DNA from 3 places in the Paenibacillus sp. FSL R5-0928 genome. Region 1 is predicted to be linked to each of the others. Evidence: riboswitches for the same ligand, from Rfam matches in the RefSeq annotation. Region 1 holds a riboswitch; each other region holds the start of a gene.
What was found. A riboswitch is a leader RNA that binds a small molecule or an ion and turns the genes downstream of it on or off. The one in region 1 is predicted to bind cyclic di-AMP.
Positions count from the first base shown of each region.

Region 2: another riboswitch for cyclic di-AMP. It lies ahead of MKZ16_RS27670 (alpha/beta hydrolase); the one in region 1 lies ahead of MKZ16_RS02665 (hypothetical protein).
Region 3: another riboswitch for cyclic di-AMP. It lies ahead of MKZ16_RS00545 (C40 family peptidase); the one in region 1 lies ahead of MKZ16_RS02665 (hypothetical protein).

Region 1 is NZ_CP150225.1:597,080-600,214, reverse strand. It holds gene kdpA (potassium-transporting ATPase subunit KdpA) at 1-830, opposite strand, end outside; gene MKZ16_RS02665 (hypothetical protein) at 1,047-1,463, opposite strand; cyclic di-AMP (ydaO/yuaA leader) riboswitch at 1,716-1,905, opposite strand; cyclic di-AMP (ydaO/yuaA leader) riboswitch at 2,325-2,489, shown strand; gene MKZ16_RS02660 (hypothetical protein) at 2,558-3,112, shown strand; gene MKZ16_RS02655 (hypothetical protein) at 3,127-3,135, shown strand, end outside.
Region 2 is NZ_CP150225.1:6,123,750-6,126,884, forward strand. It holds gene MKZ16_RS27670 (alpha/beta hydrolase) at 971-1,798, opposite strand; cyclic di-AMP (ydaO/yuaA leader) riboswitch at 1,886-2,072, opposite strand; gene MKZ16_RS27675 (hypothetical protein) at 2,393-2,566, opposite strand; gene MKZ16_RS27680 (Nif3-like dinuclear metal center hexameric protein) at 2,651-3,135, opposite strand, start outside.
Region 3 is NZ_CP150225.1:113,577-116,711, reverse strand. It holds gene MKZ16_RS00555 (M1 family aminopeptidase) at 1-710, shown strand, start outside; gene MKZ16_RS00550 (hypothetical protein) at 722-1,552, shown strand; cyclic di-AMP (ydaO/yuaA leader) riboswitch at 1,770-1,908, shown strand; gene MKZ16_RS00545 (C40 family peptidase) at 1,966-2,394, shown strand; cyclic di-AMP (ydaO/yuaA leader) riboswitch at 2,757-2,899, shown strand; gene MKZ16_RS00540 (C40 family peptidase) at 2,944-3,135, shown strand, end outside.

The DNA.
Region 1 (3,135 bases):
CGTTTGTTCTTAGCGAACAACCCGTACATATATGGCAAAGAGGCTGGCAACATCCACATAGAGAGAATCTCCAGAACGTTCGTAAGTGGATTAGGGTTCTCAAAAGGATGCGCTGAATTGGCTCCGAAGAAGCCGCCACCATTCGTACCTAAGTGTTTAATTGACTCCAAAGAAGCGACTGGACCGATAGCGATTTGTTGCGTCTGCCCTTCGAGTGTAGTGACCTCAAGCGATGGCTTGAGCGTTTGTGGCACATGCAATCCTACCAGCACCAATGAAACTAGCAGAGCTAATGGAATGAATACACGAATATGTGCTTTTACGAAGTCCTCAAAAAAATTCCCGACTGATTTCTGTCCTGTAATCCCTCTGACAAAAGCAACCGCAACAGAAAATCCGCTCGCTGCAGACGTGAACATCATCATCGTGATGACTGCCATTTGTGAAAAATACGATAGTCCCGTCTCCCCGCTATAATGCTGCAGGTTCGTATTGGTCATAAAGCTGATCACCGTATTAAATGAAAGCGTCTGTTCCATATCGGCAATTCCATTCGGGTTCAGCGGCAATCCCCGCTGTAATCTTAGAAAAATATAACTGAAAGCAACCAGTACGATATTAGTTAAAACAAAGCTGAGTGCATACTTCTTCCAGGACATTCCGTCCCGTTTTTTCAGGCCGATCAGCTTATAAATACCTTTCTCTGTGCCTGCAAACCAGCGATCCGTACGATTCGGTTCGTTAGAAAATACATGATATAAATACGTCCCCATCGGCTTGACCAACAAGATGAGAATTACAATTACGACGACTATTTGCAAAATGCCCATGAATGCCCCTCCTTAAAATTTCTCAGGATGAATCAACGCGTAAACCAGATATATAAACAACAGTAGGGTAACAGCGATTACTAGAATCACAGCTTATCCCTCCCCGTATCCTCAACTACACCTGCGCACCAGCGCATAAAGCCATAAAATAACCCGTAAATTACAGCTAACGAAGCCACCATATACAGATCCATCATATCTTCCGCACTCCTTCCATTATCCTTGATGAGGTGATCTATCGATTAGAAAATCAGCATCACCACTATGGGAATAGATTACATAGCTCGCACCAAGTCTTTTATAGACCAATCTAGGATTTATAGAACTTGTAATCACAAAAATTGGCTGTGTCGTCCAGGTACGGCACATCTGAATATAGCGGCAGCAAAGCGGAAAGCTGCTCTCAAACAGATATACCCTGCCTACCGGGAACGATGGGCGAAACCAAGTGCTCTGATGGCGGGTATCCACTAGAATAACCCGCTCGATTCCGAGCTCCTCTAGTAAAGCTTTCTCAGCCAGATTGTTGGTTAATCCCGCCATCTTAATACCCCTGAACTTCAGAAGTTTAATGAAATGTTCTCCCGCCTTTGTAGGCGCACATACAAGCACATATTCATTCTGATCCGTCATCTCTTTTTTCTCCTCCTGCTCATTTACAACAAGGAGGCAACGAAAATCTCCGAAAGGATGTTGACCTATCGTCATTTTCGGGCACAACCTAAAGCTCGGTTGTGTCACGTCATTAGACGCTGCCTTACAAATACCGCTAATGATGAATTTAGCGACCTCTTGGGGGAGGCCTCCATAAATGCTTTGCTTCTAAGAGCACAGCAAAAAGCCACAAAGGATCTCCTCTGTGGCTCGCTAGCGGTCACATTGCACTCATCCTCTCTCCATACGCTTACGAGGTTAGCTGTCGGATTCGGGCGGTGAGAGTCGCCCTACCTGTATAGATGCGAGCTCACTCGCACCCTCTACAGGATTCACCCCATAATCAGCTTCCGACTCTCACATCGGCTGCCGATTGTTGGTTCCCCCGCTTTCCTTATCGGAAATTAAGCGGATCAAATATTCGATTGTCGTTGAAACAGGAGTAATCATACTCTTATGCACGAAGACTTGTAAAACCTGAATGATGCCAAAATAATGCAAATTAAAAACTATTTTCCCATTAGATAGCGCTTACTTGATATCTAATCTCTCTATATCTCTTGTTTACTCGAGTTTCGAGCGTTTAATCGCTATCTATAACCCATGTGATTTTATTCACCTTTTTAGGGTGAAAATACTGCAAATTCCCTTTATAGGTTGAAACGCAAGAAGCTGAGGTTGAGCGAGAAAGAGGCGCGATAACACGCCATAAATACCTATTTACCTCGTTTTTCAGTCGTAGTCGGCAGGATATGGTTAAAATCGCTCTAAAAGAACATTTTCCGTTTTTTACAGAAAATCTTGAAAAGAGTATGATTCGGGTTGAATCTAATTCATGAAAAACAATCAACGCTGAGTTCCTGCATTCGCAGGGAACGGGGGAACCATCAGGCCACCTGGCCTACTTGGGGTGAATCCAAAGGAGACTGCGTAAGTCTCAATAGGTAGGGCGACTCTCACCGTCCGAATCCGACAGCTAACCTCGTAAGCGTAAAGAGAGAGACCCTTGATCCGCCACGCTTTGGCCCAGGTATATCTGCCTGTAATCCAAAACCGCAGCAGAGGTCCTCCTCTTGCTGCGGTTTTTGCGTTACCTGAGCCTATTAGGTGATAGCACGCTGGATGGGGTGAATGTTTTGAAGCACTATTATTTAGGGATACATCAAGGGCTGCTTGAGCCGATAAGTCTAAATTACGTTTGTTTCGGGGCCTTGTGGTTCGAAGAAAATAATCACAGGTACATTGTAGGTTATGCATTTGGCCAGAACCAGATCCAAGCCCTTCGCCAATTCAGTACACCTTCTTCTTGTAAAGACTGTTTAGACTCTAAGATTGTATATGAAATATATAAAAAAATTCGAGAACAACAACAGCAGCAGGATTGGTCATCGCATCAAAAACTCCCGTGGTTTACAGCCTTCAAGGAGCCTTGGAAAGATGTAAGCGCCGGTTGGTATGTCTTGAGATCCCGCAGCACCTTTCCCTTACATCTATCTGTTATACGGAAAGAGAAGTTCCGACTATGGCTAGAGCATACCGCAGTCTGTGAGAATAAAATGGAAATGCTCGCTTGTGTAGAAAAGGCTAGTGTCACTCATCATGTAGACTTAAAGCTTTTGGAAATCTAAGGAGGAACCCTACTATGGACCAG
Region 2 (3,135 bases), 1.7 Mb from region 1:
TCCTTCTATACACTTACCTTCACTACTTAGGGTCTACCGTTCTTTCCCACGTCTGATGAGCTGCTTACTACACCTCCTTCTATACACTTACAATCACTACTTAGGGTCTACCGTTCTCTCCCACGTCGGGTCAGCAGCTTATTACGCCCCTTCTATACACTTACCATCACTACTTAGGGTCTACCGTTCTTTCCCACGTCTGATGCGCTGCTTACTACGCCTCCCTCCATACTCTTACCATCACTACTTAGGGTCTACTGTTCTTTCCCATGTCGGGTGAGACGCTTACTACGCCCCTTCTATACTCTTACCTTCACTACTTAGAGTCTACTGTTCTTTCCCATGTCGGGTGAGACGCTTACTACGCCCCTTCTATACTCTTACCTTCACTACTTAGAGACTACTGTTCTTTCCCACGTCGGGTGAACTATATTTGATGCTGTGGTAGGGTAGGGACATTAAGTGGCGTTCTAGGTACAATATGCTTGTAAATGTTCAACATCCACCGGTTAGTAAAATACCAAAGGCTGGCTCATTCGTAGATTTCACTACTGATGAGCCAGCCTTTAGTTAGATATCCATTATATTAGGGAAATCCTCCCTAATATTCATCGATAATCGCTTTAAAATAAGGTTTTTAGGGAAATCCTCCCTAAAAATTCTTGCAAATACCCATTTATGGCTAAAAACACCCTATTATTAGGGAGGATTTCCCTAATCCACGTTCTAGGAGCCATAATTCCCTTCACTTTAGGGAGAATTTCCCTAATCCACGTTCTAGGAGCCATGCTCTCTATCACTTTAGGGAGAATTTCCCTAATTCACGTGCTAGAAGCCATAATCCCCTTCACTTTAGGGAGAATCCCCTAAAGTTCTACCCAGAAAGACGTCCCATAGCCAGCTCATGCTCCCTGGCTATGGGACGCCTTTTTCCACTTAAACGCTTCGCTTGTAAAGGTCTCCCTATAGATCAGCTAATCTGCTGACTGCCCTGCTGCTTCTCTAAGAAACGTTGAAGAATCGCATTGAATTGCTCCGGCTGGCATAGATTACTTGGATCTAATGCGTTCGGAATAATCGCCAACTGCGCATGTGGCAGCTGAGACACCATTTCCTTCATACAATTCACTCCAAATTCATTAAAGTCCCCTACAATACATAAAGCAGGACGTTTAAAAGCCTTTAAGCATCTGGTGTAATCAACATGGCTTGTAGCCAGTCTTTGCCGATATAGCTCCCGGGGACGTTTGTCCAGCAGCCCTCTTCTAATCTCATTGTAGGCCAGACTCCAGCGCTCTCGGTACATCATCCGAATCGAAGGCAACACCAGCTCGCTTGGGAGATAATACATTAGCAAACTGCAATATGCTGCCATAGTTTGTATTTTCCCTACAATTGTTGATCCGTGAGTCCTACAGAAGCTATCCGCGACCACAATGGCTTTCACACGCTCAGGATATTGTTTGGCAATATGCTGAACGACTAAGCCACCATAGGCGATTCCTACAAAAACTGCTTCACGAATACCTAGGTCATTCAACAGCATAATCAAATCCAGACATTGCGTCTCAATAATCTCATGTGGGGCCTCCAGCAGTTTACCAGACTTGCCATTCCCCCGTAAATCGCACAAAATCACTTTATATTTATCGGAAAAATACTCCAGCTGTGGTTTGAACATACTGTGTGTTAATCCATGTCCATGGATAAACACAACCGGAGTGCCAGTTCCATTGATTTCATAATAGAGCGAAGTTCCGTTCAGTTTAGCGATAGGCAAAGGTAACACCTCTTTCATAATAAATTCTACGTCTATATCTGCTTAAAAACGCAGCAAAAAACCACAGAGGGATTCTCTGTGGCTATTCATCACTAAACACGCCATTCATCCTCTCTCCATACGCTTACGAGGTTAGCTGTCGGATTCGGGCAGTGAGAGTTGCCCTACCTGCAGGGATGCATGTTATGCACCCGGAACAGGATTCACCCCATAACCAGTGCCGACTCTCACATCGGCTGCCAGTTGTTGGTTCCCCCGCTTTCCAGAAACGGAAATTAAGCGGATTGCTTATGTAATTGTAAATTTAAGATAATTGTCAGTTCTGAGATGAATCATACTCTTGTAAGGTTTGCTTGTAAAGGAGGGCTCTGGTCAAAATAATGTTGAAAGCAATGCTTTTCATTTCATATTGAGCATACTCTTCATTTTCTCTTTCTTTTGCTCTTGTTTACTCGTTTTATTTAAGAAAATGGCTCTGAACCAAGCCAAACGGAGGTTAAAACACCAGTACTTTCTATATAAAGGCCATCCTTTTCACTGGAGATATGAAAAAAGCTAAGCAGAATCAGAGGTATTCCCCTGTCCACTTAGCTTCCTCTTACAATACTATGGCTACAAAAGATCGGCGTTTTTCAATGCATGCTCCCAGCTTGGAAAAAAGAACAGCGCACTTCTCATAAGCTCAGGATCGCTCTGCTTTACTTGTTTTTTACTGATCGAGCTTCCGTCGCTTTGCAGCTTTTTGATCCGACTTAATACTTCATCAGCCTCCAAAGGAATTTCCATTGAAACACTCCTTTCTCAGTGACCTGTTTCCCTTCATTTTCTCCATAATATGTTTATTTATTCCGTACTCTTTATTTCCCCAGATTAAACCATCTGATAGATGGGTTGTTCAGCAATGAACCGGTTAGAAAGCATGGGATATTTGTCTGCTAAGATTTCAGCTAAATATTTCATCCCCGGCGCTTCACTCTCCGCATGACCTAACATGATGAGCGCTTTAGATCTGCCTTGGTGCCCTGCATCCCGCACATATTCCGGAGTCTCCCACTCTGGTCCCTCTCCAGCAATAATTAAATCAAGATTGTGATCATTAAAATGCGGAATAGCCATCGTCCCGCCTCCTCTGTAACCTACTAATATCCCTACGCGTTTGCAGGACAGAGACAGGTCACCGGCAGCGCGTACATAAGAGATCCCTAGCTTACTTTTAATATATTGAGCAGCTTCCAGTACAGTCATAGCAGGAATAGTGAGAATCGTAGCAGCTGCTTGCTGCTCTTCCACGTATGCGGACCAATCTAGTTCTCGCAGTAAACCCACCATAATTCCATCCGGCTTTTGCCGATGCC
Region 3 (3,135 bases), 480 kb from region 1:
CTTCCTATGCCGAAGACAGACTTATGGAGCAAGAATACGGTATCAAGTCTAATTTGCCTTTACAGGCCAGCCTGGTAACTATACCTGAGCCGTTAAATCTGGAAACGTGGAAATATGCAGGGGCGGATTCCTATAGCCGAAATGTTTATATCCGCGGCAAGCTTGTACTTAAAGATATCGAACGCCAGGTAGGTACCAAAGCAATGAACAACATCATGTCCTCCTACGCTCGTAAGTTCCGTTTCGAGCATCCTGCTACGTCAGATTTTCAGAAAGTCGTTGAGAAGGTAACCAAAAAATCATGGCAGGCCTATTTCGATGATTACATTTATGGTGATGGAGCGCCTGACTTCTCAGTAGATACGATTACTTTTAAAAAAAATAACAGCGGCGATGCCCCAAGCTACGAATCATTAGTGAAGATTTCAAACAAAGGGAGCCATTACGTTGATGTTCCCGTGAAATTCACATTCGCCGACAGCTCTTCGGTGCAGCGGGTCTGGAACGGTGAAGGAGCAGAGACTACGTTTCAATTGTTAAGCGATAAGCCTCTTCTCTCTGCTGAGATTGACCCTGAACATTCCATCTTATTGGAGAGCAAACATCTAAACAACTTTAGGCTGGCGGAAATAGAGCCCAAGACGCTCTCTCGCTGGACATTAAGTGTAACTAAACTACTTGAAACCGTGCTCGGAACTCTTGTCTGGTGAGGTGAATGATTGTGAGAACATCGATAACCCGCGGCTGGCAAAGCATGAAGGAGCAATTTTATATTTTAATTCTGCTCTTCATCTACCGACTGCTCTGGGGCTACTTTATGTATGGTTTCATCCGATCTGCTATTATTCCAATTCTACTGCGCTATCCGGATAAAGACGCCGGAGGCAGCGGTATGGGCAGACTGTTGTATTATATCGAGGGACAGTTCAGCTTGAATACGGACCCTGCGATACGCACTTGGTTATGGATGCTTCTGGCGCTTGTTGTCTTGCGACTTCTGCTTTCCCCTTTCATAAGGGCAGGATTGCTGCATGAGCTCCACCAGGAGCGAAAGGGCGAGCGTGGACTGTTCTTTTTCCCTGGCATGAAGATCTATGGACTACCTGTCTTAGTCTTTAGCCTAATCGAATGGGTGCTGACCCTGCTGCCGCTTTACTGGCTTGCTCCAAAAATGTACGGGCTGTTCTTATCCTCTTTGTTTAACTACGCTTTGTTACTTCATTTAGTACCATACGTATTGGCATGGCTTATATATATTTTTATCGTGCGCCTGTTTCTTCTATATATGCAGTTTGGTTACACCGGCGGTACAGGAATGTTCTCCTCACTGATCATCTGCTTGCGGTCACTGATTCCTGCTATAGGTGTTTCCATTGTACTTGGGGCGGGAGGCCTGCTCTTACTGCTAGTGTGCGGACTGACGGGTCTGTTCTGTCCCGGCCTACCGGCACTTATAATACGGCAAATCTCACCACTACCTTCTACGCTCTTAAAAATGTGGGGAATCTCTGCACAATATCATCTATGGCGTAGCAAAGCATTTCCACAATAAATCAACCTTATTTGACATAATAAAAAGGTCCCAATTCCTGTATTCAGGAGCTGGGACTTTTTCTCATTACGGATAACTTAAGAGTATTTGCAAAATCGTAAAAGCTCTGTTACAATAAGTCCTGTGCTATTAGTAACAATTTTGTAATCAATTGAAACGATTCCTACATAACTAAATGTATTTATCGTAAGTGTAACTGTCGAAACGTCATTCTCTGGTGCTTAACACGCCTAATTCCTTTGCACCGGGAAGTGGGGGAACCATATTTTGGGTGAATTGATCTCGCTTTACAGGGATCATAGGGAATCTTCTACCGAACCCTTAAGCTAACCTCGCAGGCCTTGGAAGGAGTACATCTTTTGAAAAGACATAATTTAAGAAAAAAATGCGTCGCTGCGGCGCTAGGACTTGTAATGGCATTATCTATTGGTGGAGGAAGCGCCTTTGCCGACTCTAAAATGGACTCTGTAATCTCAAAGACTATTGGAGTTGCCTATAAAACCGGAGGTACAAGCACTGCCGGATTTGATTGCTCTGGATTTACAAAGTATGTATTCAAGAATGTGGGTCTTACTTTACCTCGTACATCAAAAGCTCAATATAGCGTTGGAACTGCTGTATCCAAAAGCAATCTGCGTTCTGGTGATCTAGTGTTCTTTAACACACTTGGCAATGGAGTATCCCATGTCGGCATTTATGTTGGAAACGGAAAATTCGCACAATCGTCCTCTTCGCGTGGAGTGACCATCACTTCACTCAGTCAGGCCTACTGGGCCAATCGTTATGTTGGCGCTAAAAGAGTAATGAGTACTTCAGCTTATCAAGCTGTAGCCTTCGATTGAAACCTTCCTCACAACTATAACCTCACAATTACAACTATATGAACCTGAATCTGATTATGCCCGTAATCAAATTCGGGTTTTTCTTTATTCCATAATATATTTTTACACTATTAGAGCCCAATTGAAACACGTTTATTTGATAAAAATTGCAATTATATTAAAAATTAGGTCATTATTAACGCTTACATATGCCTTTCTACCGTAAAAATTCCAATTTTTCTGCATTAATATGTTAAAAACGATTGCCAAGCGGCTTTCTGTTTGTTACAATTAGCGCAGTGAGATTTTAGTAACATTTTTGTAATCATTAAGTTGTTATTTACAAAGGTTTTGTCATGTATTGATTACAAGCTAATCCTAATCAACAGTATGAGCCGAGTTTCCTAACTATTAGGAAAACGGGGGAACCAACTTTGGGTGAATTGACCTCCATTATATAGAGGGGTCATAGGGGACCTTCAACCGAACCCTTAAGCTAACCTCGTAGGCATTTGGAAGGGGTATACACTTTTGAAGAAGAAGTTAGCAGCAGCAGTACTAAGCTTTTCCATCATCCTCACCATCGGAGCAGGAAGCGCTTTCGCAGATTCCAAAATGGATAAAGTGATTGACAAGGCCATCGGTACTAAATACGTATCCGGCGGTATATCCACTAACGGATTTGATTGCTCCGGATTTACAATGTATGTGTTTGATAAGATTGGCATTAACCTTCCACACCAATCAGGTTCCCAATATCAA